2 regions of the Paraburkholderia sp. BR10936 genome follow, and region 2 is predicted to be linked to the other one. Evidence: predicted binding sites of a transcription regulator. Region 2 holds the regulator's gene; the other holds the start of a gene.
The links. The regulator HrcA, encoded in region 2, represses chaperone genes, less so after heat shock. The targets are predictions, from matches to a motif close to TTAGCACTCNNNNNNNNNGAGTGCTAA.

Region 1: rpoH (RNA polymerase sigma factor RpoH) is a predicted target of HrcA. The motif match lies at 9,495-9,521, and genes of this name have one in related genera.

What each region holds. Positions count from the first base shown of each region.
Region 1 covers NZ_JBFRCM010000003.1:529,288-541,037, forward strand. Annotated here, with positions in the region: gene AB4Y36_RS08975 (SIS domain-containing protein) at 1-695, shown strand, start outside; partial or broken gene ptsP (phosphoenolpyruvate--protein phosphotransferase) at 708-3,301, shown strand; gene nagE (N-acetylglucosamine-specific PTS transporter subunit IIBC) at 3,422-5,182, shown strand; gene cydB (cytochrome d ubiquinol oxidase subunit II) at 5,266-6,402, opposite strand; gene AB4Y36_RS08995 (cytochrome ubiquinol oxidase subunit I) at 6,440-8,026, opposite strand; gene cydP (cytochrome oxidase putative small subunit CydP) at 8,013-8,315, opposite strand; gene rpoH (RNA polymerase sigma factor RpoH) at 8,504-9,439, opposite strand; gene AB4Y36_RS09010 (nuclear transport factor 2 family protein) at 10,014-10,397, shown strand; gene leuA (2-isopropylmalate synthase) at 10,548-11,750, opposite strand, start outside.
Region 2 covers NZ_JBFRCM010000008.1:119,235-130,984, forward strand. Annotated here, with positions in the region: gene recN (DNA repair protein RecN) at 1-1,007, opposite strand, end outside; gene AB4Y36_RS18550 (NAD kinase) at 1,103-2,014, opposite strand; gene hrcA (heat-inducible transcriptional repressor HrcA) at 2,275-3,294, shown strand; gene hemH (ferrochelatase) at 3,488-4,555, shown strand; gene AB4Y36_RS18565 (RNA-binding S4 domain-containing protein) at 4,603-5,010, shown strand; gene grpE (nucleotide exchange factor GrpE) at 5,560-6,147, shown strand; gene dnaK (molecular chaperone DnaK) at 6,397-8,355, shown strand; gene dnaJ (molecular chaperone DnaJ) at 8,650-9,786, shown strand; gene pabB (aminodeoxychorismate synthase component I) at 9,840-11,723, shown strand.

The sequences.
Region 1 (11,750 bases), on a different contig from region 2:
TGCGCGAAGCCGGTGCGCTGACGGCGGCGATGGTCAACGTCGCGGGCTCGCCGCTCGCCGAGGCCGCCGGCATGGAGCTGCCGCTGCTCGCCGGTCCCGAGCTGAGCGTGGCGGCCACCAAGAGCTATATCGCGATGCTCGCGATGTCGGCGCAACTCGTCGGCTTCTGGCAGCGCGACGCCGCGTTCCTCGACGCCGTGCGCGCGCTGCCCGACGCGCTCGATCGCGCGGGCACGCTCGACTGGTCGAAGGCCGTCGAAGAATTGCGCGACGTGAAACAGATGATCGTGATCGGTCGCGGTCCGGGCCTCGCCGTTGCGCAGGAGGCTGCGCTCAAGCTCAAGGAAACCTCGGGCATTCAGGCCGAAGCGTTTTCGAGCGCCGAGGTGCGCCACGGCCCGATGGAGCTGATCGACCGCGATTACCCGCTGCTCGTGTTCGCCCCGCGCGGGCCGGAGCAGGCGGGCCTGATCGAGTTCGCCCGCGACATGGAGAAGCGCGGTGCGCGCGTGCTGCTCGCGGCGCCCGCCGACGTGGCTGGCGCTGCGCTGCCGCTCGAAACGGCTGCCGACGCGGCACTCGATCCCATCGCGGCCATTTTGTCGTTCTACGTGATGGCGGCGGGCCTTGCCGCCGCGCGCGGCCGCAATCCTGACGAGCCGCGTTACCTGAACAAAGTCACCGAAACACACTAGATTGGAAAGCGAATGGAACGCATCGAGGAGTCTCGCCTGATGGATCCGCATACTCGCGCCGAGGGGCACATCGTACTGGTCTCTCCGCTCACCGGCCCGGTTGTGCCGCTCGCGTCGGTGCCCGATCCGGTGTTCTCGGAAGGGTTGTTCGGCGACGGCATCGGCGTCGATCCGCTCGTCGGCCGCGTCGTCGCGCCGTGCGACGGCATCGTCGTGCATCTCGCACGCACCGGCCACGCGGTCACGCTGCAATCGGCGGAAGGCGCACAGGTGCTCATGCACGTCGGCATCGATACGGTCGAGCTGAACGGCAAGGGCTTCACGCCGAAGGTCGCGCAGGGCGCTCAGGTGCGGCTCGGCGACACCTTGATCGAGTTCGATCTCGACGTGGTGGCGTGCACTGCACCGAGCCTCGTTTCGGTCGTCGCGATCGCCAATTCGGATGCATTCGAAGTGATCGAGCGCGCGGGCGCGGGTCACGTCGAAGCGGGCAAATCCGCGCTGCTCGTGCTGCGCGTGCGTGACGGCGCGGAGATCGCAGCCGCCCATGAATTGATCGCAAACGAAGTGCGCCGCAGCGTGACGCTCACGCATGCGGGCGGCCTCCATGCGCGGCCCGCGGCGCGGGCGCGCGAAGCGGTGCGCGGCATCGACGCGCGCGTCGAGGTGCGCTTCGGCGAGCGCAAGTCCGCCATCGAGAGCGTCGTCGGCCTGCTCGCCTCGGCGCGGGCGAGGGCGCGACCATCGAACTCGTCGGCATCGGCCTGGAGGCGCAGCGCGCCGTGGACGCCGTAGCGAATGAGCTCCTGCGCGAAGCGCCCGGCGAGCACGGCGAAGCGCCGGCGCGGCAGCAGTCGCCCGCGCCCGTGATGCAGGAAGCCGCGGCCGCCGTGGCGTCCTCCGCCGAGCCGGGCGTGCTCGCGGGCGTGTGCGCCGCGCCGGGCGTCGCGGTCGGCAAGCTGGTGCGCTGGGACGAAGCCGAACTGACGCCGCCCGAACTCGCGAGCGGTACGTCGGCCGCGGAAAGCCGCGCGCTCGACAAGGCGATCGCCGCTGTCGACGCCGAGCTGAACCAGAGCGTGCGCACGGCGTCGCAGCGCGGCGCGATCGGCGAGGCGGGCATCTTCACGATGCACCGCGTGCTGCTCGAAGACCCGACGCTCGTCGACGCCGCGCGCGACGCGATCAGCCTCGGCAAGAGCGCGGGCTACGCGTGGCGCGAAGCGATTCGCGCGCAGATTGCGGTGCTCGGCAAGGTGGACGATCCGCTGCTAGCGGAGCGCGCCGCCGACCTGCGCGACCTCGAAAAGCGCGTGCTGCGCGCGCTCGGTCTGTCGAACGCGGCCGCGCGTACGCTGCCCGAAGAAGCCGTGCTCGCCGCCGACGAATTCACGCCTTCCGATCTCGCCTCGCTCGACCGCAAGCGCGTGATGGCGCTCGTGATGGCGCGCGGCGGCGCGACCTCGCACGCCGCGATCATCGCGCGCCAGGCCGGCATTCCGGCGCTCGTCGCGCTCGGCGACGCGCTGCATGCGGTGCCCGAGGGCACCGAAGTCGTCATCGATGCGAGCGCCGGCCGCTTTGCGTACACGCCGAGCGCGCTCGACATCGAACGCGCGCGCAGCGAAAAGCAGCGCCTGGCCGGCGTGCGCGAAGCGAACCGCCGCACGTCGCACGAGGCCGCAGCCACGCGCGACGGCCACGCGGTGGAAGTCGCCGCGAACATCGCGACGCTGGAGGATGCCAACACGGCGGTGGATAACGGCGCGGACGCCGTGGGGCTGCTGCGCACGGAGCTGCTCTTCATCCATCGCCAGGCCGCGCCCACGGTGGACGAACATCTTCAGAGCTACCAGGCCATCACGGACGCACTGGCGGGCCGCACGGCGATCATCCGCACGCTCGACGTGGGCGCGGACAAGGAAGTCGACTATCTCACGCTGCCGCCCGAGCCGAATCCGGCGCTGGGTCTGCGCGGCATCCGCCTCGCGCAGGTGCGGCCCGATCTGCTCGACGATCAGCTGCGCGGACTCGTTGCCGTGAAGCCGGCGGGCAAGGTGCGCATCCTGCTGCCGATGGTGACCGACGTGGGCGAACTCGTGCGTCTGCGCGAGCGCATCGACACATTGGCACGCGAAGCGGGCCGCACGGAGCCGGTCGAAGTGGGCGTGATGATCGAGGTGCCCTCGGCGGCGCTGCTCGCGGACCAGCTCGCGCGCCACGCCGATTTCCTCTCGATCGGCACCAACGATCTCACGCAGTACACGCTCGCGATGGACCGTTGCCAGCCTGACCTCGCGGCGCAAGCCGACGGGCTGCACCCGGCCGTGTTGCGTCTCGTGGCAGCGACGGTCGAAGGCGCGAACAAGCGCGGCAAGTGGGTCGGCGTGTGCGGTGCGCTGGCGGGCGATCCGCTCGCGGTGCCGCTGCTCGTCGGCCTCGGCGTGACGGAGCTTTCCGTCGATCCGGTTTCGGTGCCGTCGATCAAGGCGCGCGTGCGCAAGCTCGACTACAACGACTGCCGCCAGCGTGCGCAGAACGCCCTCGCACTCGAATCGGCGCAAGCCGTGCGTGCGGCAAGCCGCGAAAGCTGGCCGCTCGATTGATGATTTCTGTTTCACCCACCCTAAGTAATCCTTGGAAACATGCCGGCGTGCGCAGCGATCGCGCGCCGGCTTCTCTCACCCACACGCGTCAAGCAAGAGATAGAGACTGGAGGCAGTTCAATGGATGGCAATCCGTTTCTCAAGATTCAAAGCCTCGGCCGCGCGCTGATGCTTCCCATCGCAGTGCTGCCGGTCGCCGGCATCCTGCTTCGTTTCGGCCAGGCCGACATGCTCAACATCAAGATCATCGCCGACGCGGGCGGCGCGATCTTCGATAACCTGCCGTTGCTGTTTGCGATCGGCATTGCGGTGGGCTTTGCGAAAGACAACAACGGCGTCGCCGGCCTCGCGGGTGCGCTGGGCTATCTGGTCCAGACCGCCGTGATGAAGGACATCAACGACAAGCTCAACATGGGCGTGCTGTCGGGCGTGGTGGCCGGCGTCGTCGCGGGCATGCTGTACAACCGCTTCAAGGACATCAAGCTGCCCGAGTTCCTCGCGTTCTTCGGCGGCAAACGCTTTGTGCCGATCGTCACAGGGCTCACGTGTCTCGCGCTGGGTATCGCGTTCGGCTACGTCTGGGGACCGGTGCAGGGCGTGATCGACACCGCCGGCCACTGGCTCACCACGGCGGGCGCGATCGGCACCTTCGTGTACGGCTTGCTCAACCGGCTCCTGCTCGTCACGGGTCTGCACCACATCCTCAACTCGCTCGTGTGGTTCGTGTTCGGCTCGTTCACGCCGGCAGCCGGCGGTGCGGCGGTCACGGGCGACCTGCACCGCTTCTTCGCGGGCGACCCCACGGCGGGCAGCTTCATGGCCGGCTTCTTCCCGGTGATGATGTTCGGCCTGCCGGCAGCGTGTCTCGCGATGCTGCACGAAGCGCCGAAGGACAAGCGCGCGATGGTGGGCGGCCTGCTGTTTTCGATGGCGCTGACCTCGTTCCTCACGGGCGTGACCGAGCCGATCGAGTTCACGTTCATGTTCCTCGCTCCCGTGCTCTACGCGATCCACGCGGTGCTCACGGGGCTGTCGCTCGCGATCTGCTCGCTGCTCGGCATCAAGCTCGGCTTCACCTTCTCGGCCGGCGCGATCGACTACGTGCTGAACTACGGGCTCTCCACGCACGGCTGGTATGCAATTGCGCTCGGCGCGGTCTATGCGGTCGTGTACTACGGGCTGTTCCGCTTCTTCATCCGCCGCTTCAATCTGCCCACGCCGGGCCGTGAAGCTTCGGCGGGCGATACGGCAATCGCCTCGTCGATGTCGGGCGTTGCGGTGGCGGCCGGCGGCGCGGCGGCGGCATCGCTCTCGCGTGCTGCGCGTTACATCGATGCGCTGGGCGGCGCGGCCAACCTCAAGGTGGTCGATGCCTGCACGACGCGTCTGCGTCTCACGGTGGCCGATCCGGCACATGTTTCCGAGCCGGCGTTGAAGGCGATCGGCGCACGCGGCGTGCTCAAGCGTGGCGGCGAAAGCGTGCAGGTCGTCATCGGGCCGGAAGCGGACATCATCGCCGATGAGATTCGCGGAGAGATCGCCCGCGGCGGTTCCGCGGCTGGCAAGGCGGCTCCCGCGGCGCAGCCTGCGGCTCAGGCTGTTCTGGCTGCTCAGGCGAGCGCGAGCGCAGATATCGCGCATGGCCCGCTCGATCCGAATCCGTCGCGCTGGCTCGCGGTGTTCGGCGGCGTTGCCAATATCGTTTCGCTCGACGCGGTGGCGGCCACGCGCCTGCGCGTGATCGTGCGCGACCCGGCGGCCGTGGATCGCGAGAAGCTCGGCGCGCTCGACGCGGTGTGGACTTCGGCGGATACGCTGCACATCGTGGTCGGCGACGCCGCGCCGCGTTATGCACGCGAGCTGGCGCTCCAGCCGGCGTAATCGATTCGCTGTATGCCTGTGAAAGACGCCGCGGCACCCGCCGCGGCGTTTTCGTTTCCAGCGCCGCTCAGTCGCCTGGGCGCTCAGTACAGCGTATGGTGGTTGTCCTGTATCGCGCTGGCGGTGATCTTGCCGCGCATCACGCGATAGACCCACGCCGTGTAGGCGAGCACGATCGGCAGAAAAATGATGACGGCCACCAGCATGATCTCGAGCGTCATCTTGCTCGAGGTTGCGTCCCAGACGGTGAGGCTCGAACGCGGGTCGAGCGAGGAGGGCATGATGAACGGGAACATCGAAAAGCCCGCAGTCAGAATCACGCCGACGATCTGCAGCCCCGTGCTGAGGAACGCGAGCCGCTCGAAGCGCGAGCCCGCGAGTGCGAATGCGAGCACGCCGCCGAGCACGCCCACGGCAGGGGCGAGCGCCATCCACGGATAAAGCCCGTAGTTCGCGAGCCAGAGCCCTGGCCCCGCATCGACACGTTTCAGGAGCGGATTGGCCACGGTATCGAGCGGCGCCGGCGACGTGATCGTATAGCCGCCGATGAGCGTCGCCACGAGCGCGCCCGCCACGAGAAACAACACGATCGTGAGCGCCGAGAAAAGCCGTAGCGCCTTCGAAGCGCGCATGGCGACGACGCCATCGGTCTTCCTCTTCAGGAACGCCGCGCCGTGCGCGGTGAGCATGCACAGGCTCACCAGCCCGCAAACCAGCGCGAACGGATTGAGGAGTGCGAAGAAGCTGCCGTGATACGTCACGCGCAGGTCGGTGTCGTAGGCGAACGGCACGCCCTGGAGCAGATTGCCGAACGCCACGCCGAACACGAGCGCCGGCACGAAGCCGCCGATGAAAAGACCGCAGTCCCAGCCCTGGCGCCATCTCACATCGACGCGCTTGCCGCGATAGTCGAAGCCCACGGGACGGAAAAACAGCGAGAACAGCACGAGCAGCATCGCGAAGTAGAAGCCCGAGAACGACGCCGCATAGGCGAGCGGCCACGCGGCGAACATCGCGCCGCCCGCCGTGATGAACCACACCTGGTTGCCTTCCCACGTCGCGCCGACCGCGTTGATGACGATGCGGCGCTCCTCATCGGTCTTGCCGACGAAGGGCAGCAGCACGGCCGCACCCATGTCGAAGCCGTCGGTGAGCGCGAAGCCGATCAGCAGCACGCCGATCAGCACCCACCAGATCAACTTGAGCGTTGCGTAGTCCATGGCGTGTTTCCTCGCGTCTTTCGGTGTCTTGCAGCGATCACGAGACCTTGCCGCTGGTGGCCAGCGCGGCCGTCTGCTCGTGGAAGTAGCGACCGGTATGCAGCGACGAAGGCCCGAGGCGCGCGTACTTGAACATCAGCGTGATCTCGATGATGAAGAGCAGCGTGTAGAAGATCACGAAGCCCGCGATGCTCAGCATCACGTCGCCGGGTGCGAGGCTCGAAGCCGAAAGACGCGTGGGCAGCACTTCCGCGATGGTCCACGGCTGGCGGCCGGTTTCCGCGACGACCCAGCCGAACTCGGCGGCGAGCCACGGCAGCGGAATCGCCACCAGCGCCCAGCCGAGGAACCAGCGGCGGCTGTCCTTGAGCAGCGAGCGCTGCGCACAGAACCAGAACGCGAGTACGAAGGTCACGAGAAAGAGGATGCCGAGACCCACCATCACGCGAAACGACCAGAACACCGGCGCGACGGCCGGAATCGCCGTTCGCGACGCGGCCCTGATCTGGCCGGAAGTCGCGTCGACCACGTTCGGCGTGAACTGCTTCAAGAGCAGGCCGTAGCCGAGATCGGCCTTGTGCGCCTCGAACACGTCGCGCGTTTCGGTGTCGGCGGTGCCTTCCTTCATCTTTTGCAGCGCGGCGTAGGCGAGCATGCCATTGCGGATGCGCACTTCGGCGCGGTCCATCAGGTCTTTCAGGCCGATCACGGGCGTGTCGATCGAGCGCGTGGCGATGATGCCCATCAGCCAGGGAATGCGGATCGCGTAGTCGGTGCGCTCTTCCTTCTGGTTAGGCAAACCGAATAGCGTGAACGGCGCGGGGGCGGGCGCGGTTTCCCATTCGGCCTCGATGGCGGCGAGCTTGACCTGCTGCACCACGCCGTCGGTGTAGCCCGATTCGTCGCCGAGGATCAGCACGCATAGCGTGGACGCAAGGCCGAAGCCCGCGGCGATCGCGTACGAGCGCAGCGCGAACTCGACGTCGCGCCGGCGCAGCACGTACCACGACGAAATGCCGAGCACGAACATCGACGCCGTCACATAGCCGGCCGAAACCGTGTGCACGAACTTCACCTGCGCGACGGGGTTGAAGATCACCGCGAACAGGCTGGTGAGTTCCATGCGCATGGTTTCGTAGTTGAACGACGCACCCACGGGGTTCTGCATCCAGCCGTTGGCGATGAGAATCCACAGCGCCGAGAGGTTCGAGCCGAGCGCGACGAGAAACGTGGTGAAGAGGTGTGCGCCTTTCGACAGGCGATTCCAGCCGAAGAAAAACACCCCGACAAAGGTCGATTCGAGGAAGAACGCCGCGAGCCCTTCCACGGCGAGCGGCACGCCGAAAATGTCGCCCACGTAGTGCGAGTAGTACGACCAGTTGGTGCCGAACTGGAACTCCATCGTGAGGCCGGTGGTGACGCCCATCGCGAAGTTGATGGCGAAGAGCTTGCCCCAGAACTGCGTCATGTCCTTGTAGATCTCCTTGCCGGTCATCACATAGACGGACTCCATGATGACGAGCAGCCACGAGAGGCCGAGCGTGAGGGGCACGAACAGGAAGTGGTAGAGCGCGGTGATGGCGAACTGAAGACGCGAGAGTTCCACCGATTCAATCGTGGGCATGACGGTCTCCTCGCGGGGGCGGCATGGTCGGGGATTGGGACACTGACGGCTTGAGCGCCGTAGACTCGGGCACGGCCAGGATGGCCTGCGCGACAGCGGCAGGCGGCATGTTCATGTCTTCTGCCTGCGGATGATTGAAGAATGCGTATTTGAGCGCCATCAAGAGGACGAGCTTGACGGCGAGAACGAGGGCAATATCGCGCGCGAAGGTGGGGCCGCGCATCCACTGGAGGATGCGCGTGCGCAGCAGCGACGATATGCGCTGGCGTTGACCGGATGCCGGGATCATGGCGACGGGTGCCCTCGAACGCGTTACGAGGCCAGACCGCGGCGCGGCCTCTGGCTCACCACCTCGAAATCATCTTAGGGTGGAATCAGCGAGGCCGGTGCGAAGGTGCGCAGCGTGTGGTGCGCGCAAAAGAAAAACCCCGTTCGCGGGAACGGGGTTTTCGGTGTGCCGGTGAGACCTGGCGACGCTTACGCGTAGTCGGCGAGGGCGGTGCGCATCTTCTTCATGGCGCTCGCCTCGATCTGGCGAATGCGCTCGGCCGAAACGCCGAACTCGTCGGCCAGCTCGTGCAGGGTCGAGCCGCCCGAACCATCGTCGTCCACGTTGAGCCAGCGCGCCTCGATGATGCGGCGGCTGCGTGCGTCGAGCGCTTCCAGCGCGCTCGCAATGCCGTCCGACTGCAGGCGGTCGCGCGAACGTGCGGCGAGCACGGCGCTCGGCTCGCTGTGCGAGTCGGCGAGCCAGGCGATCGGGGCGAACGACTCCTCGCCGTCTTCGGTCTGGCCTTCGAGCGCGATGTCGGCGCCCGACAGGCGCGTTTCCATCTCCACGACCTCTTCGCGCTTCACGTTCAGTTCCTGCGCGAGGCCGTCGATCTCTTCCGGCGTGAACGACTGCAGGCCCTGCTTGTGGCTGCGCAGGTTGAAGAACAGCTTGCGCTGCGCCTTGGTCGTGGCGACCTTCACCATGCGCCAGTTGCGCAGGATGTATTCGTGGATCTCAGCCTTGATCCAGTGCATGGCGTACGACACCAGGCGCACGTTCTGCTCGGGGTCGAAGCGCTTCACGGCCTTCATCAGGCCGATGTTGCCTTCCTGGATCAGGTCGGCGTGCGGCAGGCCATAGCCGAGATAATTACGCGCGATCGACACCACGAGGCGCAGGTGCGACAGCACCAGGCGGCGCGCGCCTTCAAGATTGTTCTGCTCGCGAAACTCGGTCGCGAACTGACGCTCTTCTTGTGGCGTCAGCATCGGGATCCGGTTCACGGCCTGAATATAAGCGTCGATGTTGCCCAGCTGGCCGGGCAACAGGGAAGCATTCGCGAGCGCCAATGAGCCCCCGGCCTTGGCCGACGACGGGCTCAGCGTACTCGGAAGGGTCATGGTCATTGCGTTGCTCACGTAGCGAACTCCTCAGGAATCTTGCGAAAGTCAGACACCGACTCCACGGTGGATGTTAGCACTCTGAATCCCCGAGTGCTAATACTTGGAGTCTGTAGGGGCTTCAAGGTTCCTTGATTCCTATCGAAATGGTTGTATCGATAGATTACACTAAACGCCGGCAATCAAGCAGGGCGGGGCCCAGCGCCCGGCGCAGGCCTGCGCAAGGGGCAGGCCGAAGGAACACTCTAGAACGGGACAGCGTCCGGCGCGAAGCGCGCGGGAAATAAGGGGTGAAATCAGCGACGTTCGACGGGCCGCGCAGCGCCAGGACCTTGCCACACAATCTGAGAGATAGACATCGGATAAAGCGGAAAGTGCTGCGCTGCGACATCCGGGCGCGGCCGCGGAGATGTCGCTACGCCAGGCGCAGTTCTCACCGGGCGCGTGGCGTATCCACCATAGATGGAGGCGATGTCTTTGATCGCAAGTATCCTTGTGCCAAAACCTGGTATAAATTTCAGCCAGACGTATGCAGAAATCTTCGGCGGAGATCTGCGCTCAGGCGCGGGCCAACGCGCAAGGGGCTCGAGCGATGGCGGCAAAACTGATCGATGCGATTCGCGGACTTGAGCGCGAGCGCTTTCGCGCGATGGTCGACGGCGACGGCACGTCGCTGGACCAGTTGCTGTCCGATCACGCGACCTTCGTCCACACCAACGGCAAACGCGAGACCAAGCAGCAGTTCATCGACGCGATCACGGCCGGCCGCCGCCGCTACCGCCAGATCGAGATCCAGTCGCAGGACGTGCTGCACGCGGGCAACGAGGCCTGCGTGGTCTCCGGCCGCGTGTTGATCGAGATGGAAGCGAACAACGGTGCGCTGCTCTTTCCGATTGCCTATACGGCGATCCAGACGCAGGAAGGGGGCCACTGGCGTCTGCTCGCATGGCAGGCGACGCGTTGCGCGATCGAGTGATGACCGGTAAGTCCACTCGCTGAAACGCCGTGTAGGCGCTTCAGGCGCACGCCGGCGGCCCGTTTTGCCGCCGGCGCTCAACAATGCCGCCGATTTCCCTGCTGAAACCCAAACTGCTTCGCGCACAGCGCGCGACACGCGCGAAAGGCGTCAGGCCGCCGCGCGCCGATCCACTTGCGGCCAGGCCGCGCGGTTCACCGCGCTGACCACTGCCGCGACGCACGCATGGACCGCGTCTTCGCCCACGCCGACGCCGTGGCGCAGCGGCTGGCCGCCCACGCGCGCGCCGACGAACACGGCCGTACCGCCCTGCGAGGTGCGCTCAGTCTCGAACGACGTGATTTCAATGTGCTCGCCGGCGAGTGCCGCGATGGCGGCGGCCACAGCTTGCGCATGTGCCTCATCGCTGCTCGTGGCAGCCGGCATGGCCACATCACGGCCTTCCCAGCGCACGCGGCCCGAACCGGCGTTGGCAACCGGCCCGCGCGTTTCGAAGTACTCACGCGCGAACAGTGCGCAGACCGCCTCGCCCGTGATCTCTTCGCCAGACGTATCGGCGACGGTCTGCACGGCGTGGCTGAACTCGATCTGCACGCGGCGCGGCGGCGTGAAGCCCATGCCGCGCTCGAGCAGATAAGTCGCGCCACCCTTGCCCGACTGGCTGTTCACGCGGATCACCGCGTCATAGCTGCGGCCGAGGTCGGCGGGATCGATCGGGAGATACGGCACTTCCCAGACGGCGTCGGGCTGCTGCTGCGCGAAGCCCTTGCGGATCGCGTCCTGGTGCGAGCCCGAGAACGCCGTGAACACGAGGTCGCCCGCATACGGATGACGCGGATGCACGGGCATCTGGTTGCAGCGCTCGACCACGCGGCGCACGGCGTCGATGTCCGAGAAGTCGAGGCCCGGGTCGATGCCCTGGGTGTAGAGGTTCATCGCGAGCGTGACGAGATCGACGTTGCCGGTGCGCTCGCCGTTGCCGAACAGGCAGCCTTCGATCCGGTCCGCGCCCGCGAGCAGCGCCAACTCGGCGGCGGCCACCGCCGTGCCGCGGTCGTTGTGCGGATGCACCGACAGCACGATGCTGTCGCGGTACGCGAGATTGCGGTCCATCCACTCGATCTGGTCGGCGTAGACGTTGGGCATCGCCGCTTCGACGGTCGCCGGAAGATTCACGATCATCTTGTGGTCGCGCGTCGGGCGCCACGTCTGGGCCACCGCGTCGCAGACTTCGCGCGCGAAGGTCAGCTCGGTCATGCTGAAGGTTTCGGGCGAATACTGGTAAATCCAGTGCGTTTGCGGGTTCTTGTCGGCGTGTGCGCGGATGATGCGCGTGCCTTCGACCGCGAGCGC
Region 2 (11,750 bases):
AGTGCCGCGAGCTGCTGGCGGCGCGACGCGTGTTCCTCAGGTAGCGTTTCGGCCGGCAGGCGGAACTTGCGCGCCGTCGAATGCAGCGCGTCGAGGCGCCGTTCGACCTGCGCGAGATGTTGCGGATCGAGATCGAGGCGTTGCGCGTAGTGCGAGAGCGAGTACGCCGCTTCCTGGATCTGGATCGCGGCCGGTTCGAGCGCGGCGAGGGCGTCGTTGAGTTCGGCGTCGACTTCGGCGAGGGAGCGCAGCTTCGAGACGATCGAGTTCAGCTGCGAGAGCATCGCCTCGTCGGATTCCGATAACGCCGCGAGCGCGCCTTGTACGCCTTCGATCAGGTTGGCCGAGTTCGAAAGCCGCACGTGCTCCGCGTTCACTTCCTCCCATTCGCCCGGCTGCGGCGCGAGCTTGTCGAGCTCGGCGAGCTGCCACGCGAGGCGCTCGCGCTCGAGCTGCAGCTCGCGGTCGCGCGACATGGCGCTCTGCAGGGCGAGACGCGCGTCGCGTGCCTCGCGCCACGCGCGCGTGACGGTGGCGGCGAGATCCGTGAGGCCCGCGTGCGTGTCGAACAGTTCGCGCTGCGCATCGGGGCGCATGAGCAGTTGGTGAGCATGCTGGCCGTGGATGTCCACGAGCATTTCGCCCAGTTCGCGCAGTTGCGCGAGCGTGGCGGGCGTCCCGTTGATGAAGGCGCGCGAGCGCCCGCCGCTGTCCACCACGCGGCGCATCATGACCGTGTGCTCGCCGTCGCCGTTCGTGAGCGCCTGCTCGTCGAGCCAAAGCGCGGCATGCGCGGGCACGTCGAACTCGGCGGTGATGTCGGCGCGGGCCTCGCCGGTGCGCACGACGCTCGCGTCGGCGCGCGTGCCGAGCGTGAGGGCGAGGGCATCGATCAGGATCGACTTGCCCGCGCCGGTTTCGCCGGAAAACACGGTGAAACCGCTATCGAATTCGAGGTCGAGCGCGGCGACGATCACGAAGTCGCGAATCGAGAGATGGCGAAGCATGGCGTCTGGTTCTGCTTTTTTGGGTTGGCTTTGATTACCGTGGGACTGCTGGCTGCATGGCAACGCACGCGCGCGCTTCACGCTAAGACGCGGGTTTAGTCCTCCGGATCGCCCTGCAGCGAGGGGTGCTCGTTCCAGTGCAGCTTCTTGCGCAGCGTGCGGTAGTAGCTATAGCCGACCGGGTGCAGGAAGGGCACCGTGTGGCGCGAGCGGCGCACCTCGATCACGTCGTTCAGCTCCAGCGCTGTGAACGACTGCATGTCGAAGTTCACGTTGACGTCGCGGCCCGCCACGATCTGGATGCTCACCTTGCAGTCGTCGGGCAGCACGATCGGGCGGTTCGAGAGCGCGTGCGGCGCGATCGGTACGAGCACGATGCCTTGCAGCTGCGGATGCAGGATCGGCCCCTGCGACGAGAGCGCGTAGGCGGTCGAGCCCGTGGGCGTCGCGACGATCAAGCCGTCTGAGCGCTGGTTGTACATGAAGCGGCCATCCACGTTCACGCGCAGTTCGGCCATGCCCGAAAAGCCGCTACGGTTCACGACCACGTCGTTGAAGGCGAGCGCGTGGTAGATCGGGTCGCCGTCGCGGGTGATGCGCGACTCGAGCAGCGAGCGCTCCTCGCGCTCGAACGAGCCCGCGAGCAGTTGCGGCACGACCTCCTGCATCTCGGAGAACGCGATGTCGGTAATGAAGCCGAGCCGCCCGTGGTTGATGCCGATGAGCGGCGTGCGGTAGGGCGCGAGCTGGCGGCCGATGCCGAGCATCGTGCCGTCGCCGCCGAGCACGACGGCCACGTCCGCGCGCGCGCCGATTTCGGACGGCTGCAGCGCGGGATAGCCTTGCGCGCCGATTTCCTCTGCGGTTTGCGCTTCGAACACGACCTCGAAGCCGCGCTTCGAAATGGTCTGGGCGAGCGCCGTCAGCGGCTCGGCAATGCCCGGCGTATTGCTGCGCCCAACGAGCGCAACCGTCTTGAACTGGCTCTGGATCTTCTGGATCTGCATGCCGGCATTACACCATAGTCAGGTCACGAAAAGAACCTGGCGCAAGCCGGGCGCGGCCCGCCAGGCCTTGCGCGCCGCGCCCTCCCGCCCTAAGCCGGTGACACGGCGATGACAACGCGCGATGTGCCAGACGATGTGCCATGCAACATGCCCGGCGGCAACGGGCGAAACCGGGCCGCCCCGCGCTGCGGGCCTGCCCGTCGGGCCCGACCTGGCGGCGCACTCGCGGCCAACCCGCCATTAGGCTAAAATTTTGAGTCATGCTAGATCCCCGCGCACAAACCCTCCTCAAGACGCTGATCGAGCGCTACATCGCCGAAGGTCAGCCGGTCGGCTCGCGCACGCTGTCGCGCTATTCCGGCCTGGAACTGAGCCCGGCGACGATCCGCAACGTCATGTCGGACCTCGAGGAGCTGGGTCTCGTGTCCAGCCCGCATACCTCGGCCGGGCGTGTGCCCACGCCGCGCGGCTATCGCCTGTTCGTCGACACCATGCTCACCGTCGAGCCCAGTTCGGACGACGACGCGCTCACGCGGGCGGTAAAGACCACGCTGCGCCCCGGCGAGCCGCAGAAAGTGGTGGCGGCGGCGGCCAGCGTGCTCTCGAACCTCTCGCAGTTCGCGGGCGTGGTGCTGACGCCCCGGCGCAGCCACGTGTTCAAGCAGATCGAGTTCATGCGCCTGTCCGACAAGCGCATCTTGCTCATCATCGTGACGCCCGAAGGCGACGTGCAGAACCGCATCATGGCGACGCAGCGCGACTTCACGCCTTCCGAGCTCATCGAAGCCTCGAATTACATCAACGCGCACTTCGCGGGCCTGTCGTTCGACGAGGTGCGCCGCCGCCTGCGCGAGGAAATCGACGCGCTGCGCGGCGACATGACCACGCTCATGCACGCGGCCGTAACCGCGAGCACCGAAGAGCCCGAAAGCGGCGACACCTTGCTCATTTCCGGCGAGCGCAACCTGCTCGAAGTGGCCGACCTTTCCTCGGACATGGCGCGCCTGCGCAAGCTCTTCGACGTATTCGACCAGAAAACCAGCCTGCTGCAGCTGCTCGACGTCTCGAGCCACGCGCAGGGTGTGCAGATTTTCATTGGCGGCGAGTCGCAACTCGTGCCGATCGAGGAAATGAGCGTGGTGACGGCTCCCTACGAGGTGAACGGCAAGATCGTCGGCACGCTCGGCGTGATCGGACCGACGCGCATGGCGTACAACCGCGTGATTCCGATCGTCGACATCACGGCGCGGCTGCTCTCGCTCACGCTCAGCCAGAACTGAGCGCCGCATCGGGCACCCCGGCCTTTCCGACGATCATCCCTCGAAAGGCGTGGTGCGCGCCATCGGCCGAATGGCCAACGCGCGGTGGTCACTCGCCGCGTCGCGGGTCCGGTTTGGCCCGCCAGGACCGCCCGCTATAATGCTTGTTTCATGCAACCGTTGCTGCGCATTCGCGCGGCGCCACTGATCGCCTATGCGTTTCGACCTGGAGCGGCCTTCGCAGTCCGCCGCGGCGCATCGCGTCGCCGTGCTGCTCATCAACCTGGGCACGCCGGACGCGCCCACGCCGCGCGCCGTGCGCCGCTATCTCGCGCAGTTTCTGTCCGATCCGCGCGTGGTCGAGATTCCGGCGCCGATCTGGCAGGTCATCCTGCGCACGCTGATCCTGCCGTTTCGCGGCCGGTCGTCGGCGAAGAAGTACGCGGCGGTCTGGACGCCCGAAGGCTCGCCGCTGCGCGTGCATACGCAGAAGCAGACCGACGGCCTGCGCCATTTGCTGCAAATCAACGACTACACGGTCCTCGTCGATTACGCGATGCGCTACGGCACGCCCGACATCCCGGCGATGCTGAACCAGCTCAAGCTCGCGGGCGCGGAACGCATCCTGCTCATGCCGATGTATCCGCAGTACTCGGCGTCGACCACGGCCACGGCGTTCGACGCGGCCTTCGCCGCGCTGCGCCGCATGCGCAACCAGCCGGAAATCCGCACGGTGCGCGGCTATCACGACCATCCGGCGTATATTGCGGCGCTCGCGGCCCAGGTGCACCAGTACTGGCACGCGCACGGCAAACCCAATTTCGCGGCGGGCGACCGCCTCGTGCTGAGTTTTCACGGGGTGCCGAGCCGTACGCTCGATCTGGGCGACCCGTACCACGACCAGTGCCAGCAAACGGCCGCGCTCCTCATGCACGCGCTGGAGCTAACGCCGGTCGAATGCCGGGTGACCTTCCAGTCGCGTTTTGGGCGGGCGCAATGGCTCCAGCCATACACGGCGCCCACGCTGCGGGAACTGGGCGCGGGCGGCGTGCACCGTGCGGACGTGTTCTGCCCCGGTTTCACGGCGGATTGCCTGGAAACCATCGAGGAAATCGGCATGGAAGTGCGCGACGAGTTCCTGCACGGCGGCGGCAAGGAGTTTCACCGCATAGCATGCCTGAATGCCTCGCCGGCGTGGATCGCGGCGCTGGGCGAGATTGTTGCGCAGCACCTGCAGGGCTGGCCCGTGCAAGCCGCGGCGCCGGCTGGCGCAGTGGCCTGACCCAGTGAACTGAGCGTGAACTGAGCGGCGCATCCGGAAAGCTTCTGATGAACTACAAGATTTCGACCGAACCTGGCGCGCGGCTGCGCATCGACAAATGGTTATGGGCGGCGCGTTTCTTCAAGACGCGCTCGCTCGCCTCGGACGCCGTGGGCAAGGGGCGCGTGCGCATTGGCGGCGACGCCGTGAAGGCATCGAAGGATGTGCGCGTGGGCGACCTCGTCGAAATCGAGATCGATCATGTGGTCTGGGAAGTGCAGGTATTGGGCATTTGCGAGATGCGCGGGCCCGCCAGCATCGCGCAGACGCTCTATGCGGAAACTGAAGCCGGGCGCGAGCGGCGCGCGGCGGAGCAGGACCGGCGCCGGCTCTTTCGCGAACCGGCTGCCGTGTTGCAGGGCAGGCCGACCAAGCGCGACCGCCGCACTATCGACAAATTTTCGCGTGAGGGTTGAAGAGCGCTTCCATCGTAGCGTGCACGCCCCCGTATTCCGTCGTGTTTTCGTTCACGGCGCCCGACATGCAGATGGTCGTAGTCCCGGCGATGAGTACCAGCGCGACCACCGATATGGCAAAGGTCAGTTTCACGGTACTCCCCTTGGGATCGCAGCAAAACAGCCAGTTTCGAGGCCCGGATAGCGTTTTTATGTGCGGTGCTGCTGCTAAAAAAGGTGCTGTCCGTGGGCCCATTCGGTGCGGTGCCGGGCTCAGGGTAAACGCGTCATGAGCAGCACCTGTTCCTGAGTGTAGGTCAGGGATGTCCCTTACTCAATTTCATTTTTGCGGCGCTGCAGTAATGATTGTTACGGGCGATTGCGCGGCTTGATTTTCTGTATAAAAAAGCCGCAAGCGCCTCTTGAAACAAGCGATCCGGCACCCATGTGCTCTCGCGATGTCCGAAGCCTCTGTCGCGTCGGCGCAACGGCCCAGGCGCAGTAGAGCGGCCGGCGTCATGGCGCCCGAAGCTTTGTTCCCTTTTTCACTATTCAACGACGTTCAGCGACATGGAAAACACGCAAGAGAACCCGACGAGCCAGAACCCCAAGCCCGCGGACGAGGCGTCGCAGGCAGCCCAGCCCCAGGCGGCTGAAGCGGCCGAGCAGGCAGCCCAAGGCGGCGTGGACCAGAACGCAGCGGCGCTTGCCGAGGCCGCACTGGCCGAAGCCCAAGCGAAAGTCGCCGAATTGCAGGACGCCTTCGTCCGCGCCAAGGCCGAGACCGAGAACGTACGCCGCCGCGCGCAGGAAGACGTCGCCAAGGCGCACAAGTTCGCGATCGAAAACTTCGCCGAGCATCTGCTGCCGGTGATGGACAGCCTCGAAGCCGCTCTCGCCCATAACTCGGACGACCTCGCCAAGGTCAACGAAGGCGTCGAACTCACGCTCAAGCAGCTCACCGGCGCGCTCGAGAAGGGCAAGGTCCTCGCCATCAACCCCGTCGGCGAGAAGTTCGACCCGCACCGTCACCAGGCCATCTCGATGGTCCCGTCCGAGCAGGAAGCGAACACGGTGGTCAGCGTGCTGCAAAAGGGCTATGTGATCGCCGACCGCGTGCTGCGTCCGGCGCTCGTGACCGTTTCGGCACCGAAGTAAGAAAGATGTAAGTAATGCGGTGGCCTGAAGGAACCCAAAGGAACCCAAAGGCCCTGCGATTAAAAAAAATGATGGAACGCATAGCCCAAACCCCTTGAAATCGCCGTAGCGGCACTTATTTGGGCAGTAGTTCCGTATTGAAGTGGACGCCAGCCGCGCACAAGGGAAAACGCGGCTCGAGCATGTAGTTACCTGCGCAGCGCGAAAGCGGCGTCCGCACAGCGACCAAATTCTGGAGATTTGACAAAAATGGGCAAAATCATTGGTATCGACCTCGGCACCACCAACTCGTGCGTGGCGCTGATGGAAGGCAATCAGGTCAAGGTGATCGAGAACTCGGAAGGCGCCCGTACGACGCCTTCGATCATCGCCTACATGGACGACAACGAAGTGCTGGTCGGCGCACCGGCCAAGCGCCAGTCGGTCACGAACCCGAAGAACACGCTGTACGCAGTCAAGCGCCTGATCGGCCGCCGCTTCGAAGAGAAGGAAGTGCAGAAGGACATCGGCCTGATGCCCTACAAGATCGTCAAGCACGACAACGGCGACGCCTGGGTCGAAGCGCATGGCGCGAAGCTCGCGCCGTCGCAGGTTTCGGCTGAAGTGCTGCGCAAGATGAAGAAGACCGCTGAAGACTACCTCGGCGAGCCGGTCACCGAAGCCGTGATCACGGTTCCCGCGTACTTCAACGACAGCCAGCGTCAGGCCACCAAGGACGCCGGCCGCATCGCCGGTCTGGAAGTCAAGCGCATCATCAACGAGCCGACGGCAGCCGCACTCGCGTTCGGTCTGGACAAGGCCGAAAAGGGCGACCGCAAGATCGCCGTGTTCGACCTGGGCGGCGGCACGTTCGATATCTCGATCATCGAAATCGCGGATGTCGACGGCGAAATGCAGTTCGAAGTGCTCTCGACCAACGGCGACACGTTCCTCGGCGGTGAAGACTTCGACCAGCGCATCATCGATTACATCATCGGCGAGTTCAAGAAAGAGCAGGGCGTCGACCTCTCGAAGGACGTGCTCGCGCTGCAACGCCTGAAGGAAGCCGCTGAAAAGGCCAAGATCGAACTGTCGTCGGGCCAGCAGACCGACATCAACCTGCCGTACATCACGGCGGACGCGTCGGGTCCGAAGCACCTGAACCTCAAGTTCACGCGCGCCAAGCTGGAAGCGCTGGTCGAGGAACTGATCGAGCGCACCATCGAGCCGTGCCGCATGGCGATCAAGGACGCAGGCGTGAAGGTCGGCGACATCGACGACGTGATTCTCGTCGGCGGCCAGACGCGTATGCCGAAGGTGCAGGAGAAGGTGAAGGAGTTCTTCGGTAAGGACCCGCGCCGTGACGTGAACCCGGACGAAGCCGTGGCCGTTGGCGCCGCGATCCAGGGACAGGTGCTCTCGGGCGACCGCAAGGACGTGCTGCTCCTCGACGTGACCCCGCTGTCGCTCGGTATCGAGACGCTCGGCGGCGTGATGACGAAGATGATCAACAAGAACACCACGATCCCGACCAAGCACGCACAGGTCTACTCGACGGCGGACGACAGCCAGTCGGCCGTGACGATCAAGGTGTTCCAGGGCGAGCGCGAAATGGCAGCGGGCAACAAGCTGCTCGGCGAGTTCAACCTCGAAGGCATTCCGCCCGCACCGCGCGGCGTGCCGCAGATCGAAGTGACCTTCGACATCGACGCGAACGGCATTCTGCACGTGGGCGCGAAGGACAAGGCCACCGGCAAGGAAAACAAGATCACCATCAAGGCGAACTCGGGTCTGTCGGAAGCCGAAATCGAGAAGATGGTGAAGGACGCCGAAGCGAACGCGGAAGAAGATCACCGTCTGCGCGAGATTGCCGACGCGCGCAACCAGGGCGACGCGCTGGTTCACAGCACGAAGAAGGCCGTGGCCGAGTATGGCGACAAGATCGAAGCCAGCGAAAAGGAAACGATCGAAGCCGCGCTGAAGGACCTCGAAGAAACGCTGAAGAGCTCGTCGGCCGACAAGGCGACGATCGAGGCGAAGGTCGAGGCGCTGTCGGCAGCGTCGCAGAAGCTCGGCGAGAAGATGTACGCGGACATGCAGGCGCAGCAGGCAGGCGCGGCCGGTGCCGCCGGCGCGGGTGCCGCAGGTGCCGGTGCGGCCGAGCAGGGCGCGCAGAACGACGCCGACGACGTGGTCGACGCCGAGTTCAAGGAAGTCAAGAAGGACTAAGCCGGTTCGTGGCGGTCATGACCGTTCTGCCTGATCAGCGAACGGTCGTGATCCGATGAAAGCGACTACGAAAGCGGCCGCATCGGTTACGATGCGTGTCAGCATTGCAGCGCCTGGCGAGCCATCCGGCTCTCCGGGCACATTTGTTTTATGGAGGCCGTTCTCTTTCAGGGGCCGCCGCGGCGTGATAAGCGCCTGTGCGGATGTTCAGGGGAACGGCAAACGGGTCACGAGATCCAGCATTCAAGAGGAGCCGGCGCGCGCCGTGAAGCGCGAGGCCGGCGTTGAACCGATATGGCGAAACGGGATTACTACGAGGTTCTGGGCGTCGCGAAGAACGCGAGCGACGACGAAATCAAGAAGGCGTATCGCAAGCTCGCGATGAAGTATCACCCCGACCGCAATCCGGACAACAAGGATGCGGAAGAGCATTTCAAGGAGGCCAAAGAGGCCTACGAAATGCTGTCGGACTCGCAAAAGCGCGCGGCTTACGACCAGTACGGCCACGCCGGCGTCGATCCCAACATGGGCGGCGCGGGCGCCCAGGGCTTCGGCGGGTTCGCGGACGCTTTCGGCGACATCTTCGGCGATATCTTCGGCCAGGCCGCTGGCGGCGGCCGCGGTGGCCAGCGCAGCGGCCCGCAGGTGTATCGCGGCGCGGACCTGCGCTACAGCATGGAAATCTCGCTGGAGCAGGCGGCGCACGGCTACGAGACGCAGATCCGCGTGCCGGGCTGGACCGGCTGTGAAGTCTGTCACGGCTCGGGCGCGAAGCCCGGCACGAAGCCCGAAACCTGCCCGACCTGCCATGGTTCGGGTTCGGTGCGCATGTCGCAAGGCTTCTTCAGCATCCAGCAGACTTGCCCTAAGTGCCACGGCACGGGCTCGTACATTCCTGAACCCTGCACGAACTGCCACGGCGCAGGCAAGGTCAAGGAAACCAAGACGCTCGAAGTGAAGATTCCGGCGGGCATCGACGACGGCATGCGCATCCGTTCGGCCGGCAACGGCGAGCCTGGCATCAACGGCGGGCCGTCGGGCGATCTGTATGTCGAGATCCACATCAAGCAGCACGCGGTGTTCGAGCGCGACGGCGACGACCTGCACTGCCAGATGCCGATTCCGTTCACCACGGCGGCGCTGGGCGGCGAGATCGAAGTGCCGACGCTGGCGGGCCGCGCCTCGTTCACGGTGCCCGAAGGCACGCAGTCGGGCAAGACGTTCCGTCTGCGTGGCAAGGGCATCAAGGGTCTGCGTTCGAGCATCGCCGGCGATCTGTATGTGCATGTTCAGGTGGAAACGCCGGTCAAGCTCACCGAACACCAGCGCGAGATGCTGCAGCAGTTCGAGAAGTCGCTCGTGGAAGGCGGTTCGCGCCACAGCCCGCAAAGCAAGAGCTGGTTCGACCGCGTGAAGAGCTTCTTCGACTGACGCGCTTTTCCGGCGTCACCATGCAGCAGGTAAGCAGCAGGTAGTGATCAGCAATGGCAGTCAATCCTGGCGGCGCGACTTTCGCGCTGCTCGACGATGGCGACTCGACGGCGGTGAGCCGCTCGAGCCGCCTCTATACGGGGTTCGTGCGCGAGCTTGCGTGCCAACGCGCGGCGGATCTCGACGCGGTGTGCGCGCAGGCGAATGCCGAACTGGGCAAGGGACTTCACGCCCTCGTGATCGGCGACTACGAGTTTGGACGCACGCTCGAATTCGCCAGGCGCGACACGACCTCATCCGACGAAACGCAGCACGGCCACGCCGCGCTGCGTTTTTTATTGTTCGAACGCTGCAAAACGCTCTCGCGCGAGGAAGCCGATGCTTGGCTCGCGGCGCAAGAGGGCGCTGAAGCGCCTGCGCCTGCAGGCGTGGCGGGCGTGACGATCGGTGTCGATCGCGAGCGCTTCGAGCATGACATCGCCGCCGTGCAGGATGCCTTGCGCGCGGGCGACTCGTATCAGATCAACTACACCTACCGGCTCGGCTTCGAGGCGTACGGTTCGCCGCTCGCGCTTTACAGGCGCTTGCGCGAGCGTCAGCGCGTGCGTTACGGCGCGCTGATCGCGTTGCCGGGCGACCGCTGGGTGCTCTCGTGCTCGCCGGAGCTGTTCGTGGAGAAGCGCGGCCAAACGTTGCGCGCGAAACCGATGAAGGGCACGGCCGCGCGCAGCGCCGATGCGGAGCAGGACGCCGCCGCCGCGCGTTTTCTCGCGAACGACCCCAAGAACCGCGCCGAGAACGTGATGATCGTCGACCTGCTGCGCAACGACCTCTCGCGCGTCGCGCAAACCGGCTCGGTGCGCGTCCCGGCGCTCTTCAGTGTCGAGCCCTACGCGTCCGTCTGGCAGATGACTTCGACCGTGGAAGCGACGCTGCGCGAAGGTACGACATTCGCCGGCGTCATGCGCGCGCTTTTCCCGTGCGGCTCGATCACGGGTGCGCCCAAGCACCGGACGATGGAGCTGATCGAAGCGCTCGAGCATGCGCCGCGCGGGCTTTACACAGGCACGATAGGCTGGCTCGAGGCGCCCTCGGCAGGCGAGGTTTGCGGCGACTTTTGCCTCTCGGTCGTGATCCGCACGTTGACGCTCGACGCGCCGTCCGGGGGCACGGGCGCCACTCGGCGCGGCGAAATGGGCGTTGGTGCGGGCATCGTGCTCGACAGCGTGGCTGCCGACGAATACGAGGAGTGCCGCTTGAAAGCCCGTTTTCTCACCGATGCCGACCCGGGCATCGAATGCTTCGAAACGATGTGCGCGACGCGCGCTGAGGGCGTGCGCCACGTGGAGCGTCACCTTGCGCGGCTCGCGGCGAGCGCGGCGTGGCTCGGCTTCCCGTGCGACGTTCAAGCGTTGCGAGCGCGCATCGACGAAAGCTTGGCCAAACTTGCTGACCAAAACGCGCCACACCGTTTGCGTCTCGCGCTCGGCAAGAGCGGGGCAGCGACGATTACCAGCGCACCGCTTGCGCCGCTCGCGCAAGACACCGTAGGCGTGCTGCTGGCATCGGACTACGGCTTTGCGCCGGTCGAATCCGCCGACGCGCTGTTGCTGCGCAAGACCACGCGCCGTGCAGAATTCGATCGTGCGTGGCGCGAGGCCGAAGCACAGGGCGGCTTCGACATGCTGTTCTTCAACGAGCGCGGCGAACTGACCGAAGGCGGCCGCTCGAACGTGTTCGTGAAGCGCGACGGCAAATGGTTCACGCCACCGCTCGCCTCGGGCGTGCTGCCGGGCGTGATGCGCGGCGTGCTGCTCGACGACGATGCATTCGGCGCACAGGAGCGCGTGCTCACGCGCGACGATGTGCTCGACGCCGAGGCCTTGATGCTCACGAACGCGCTGCGCGGCGCGGTGCCGGCGCGCTTGATTCGATGAAGCTCGCGTAGCGCACCACAGGCGCAC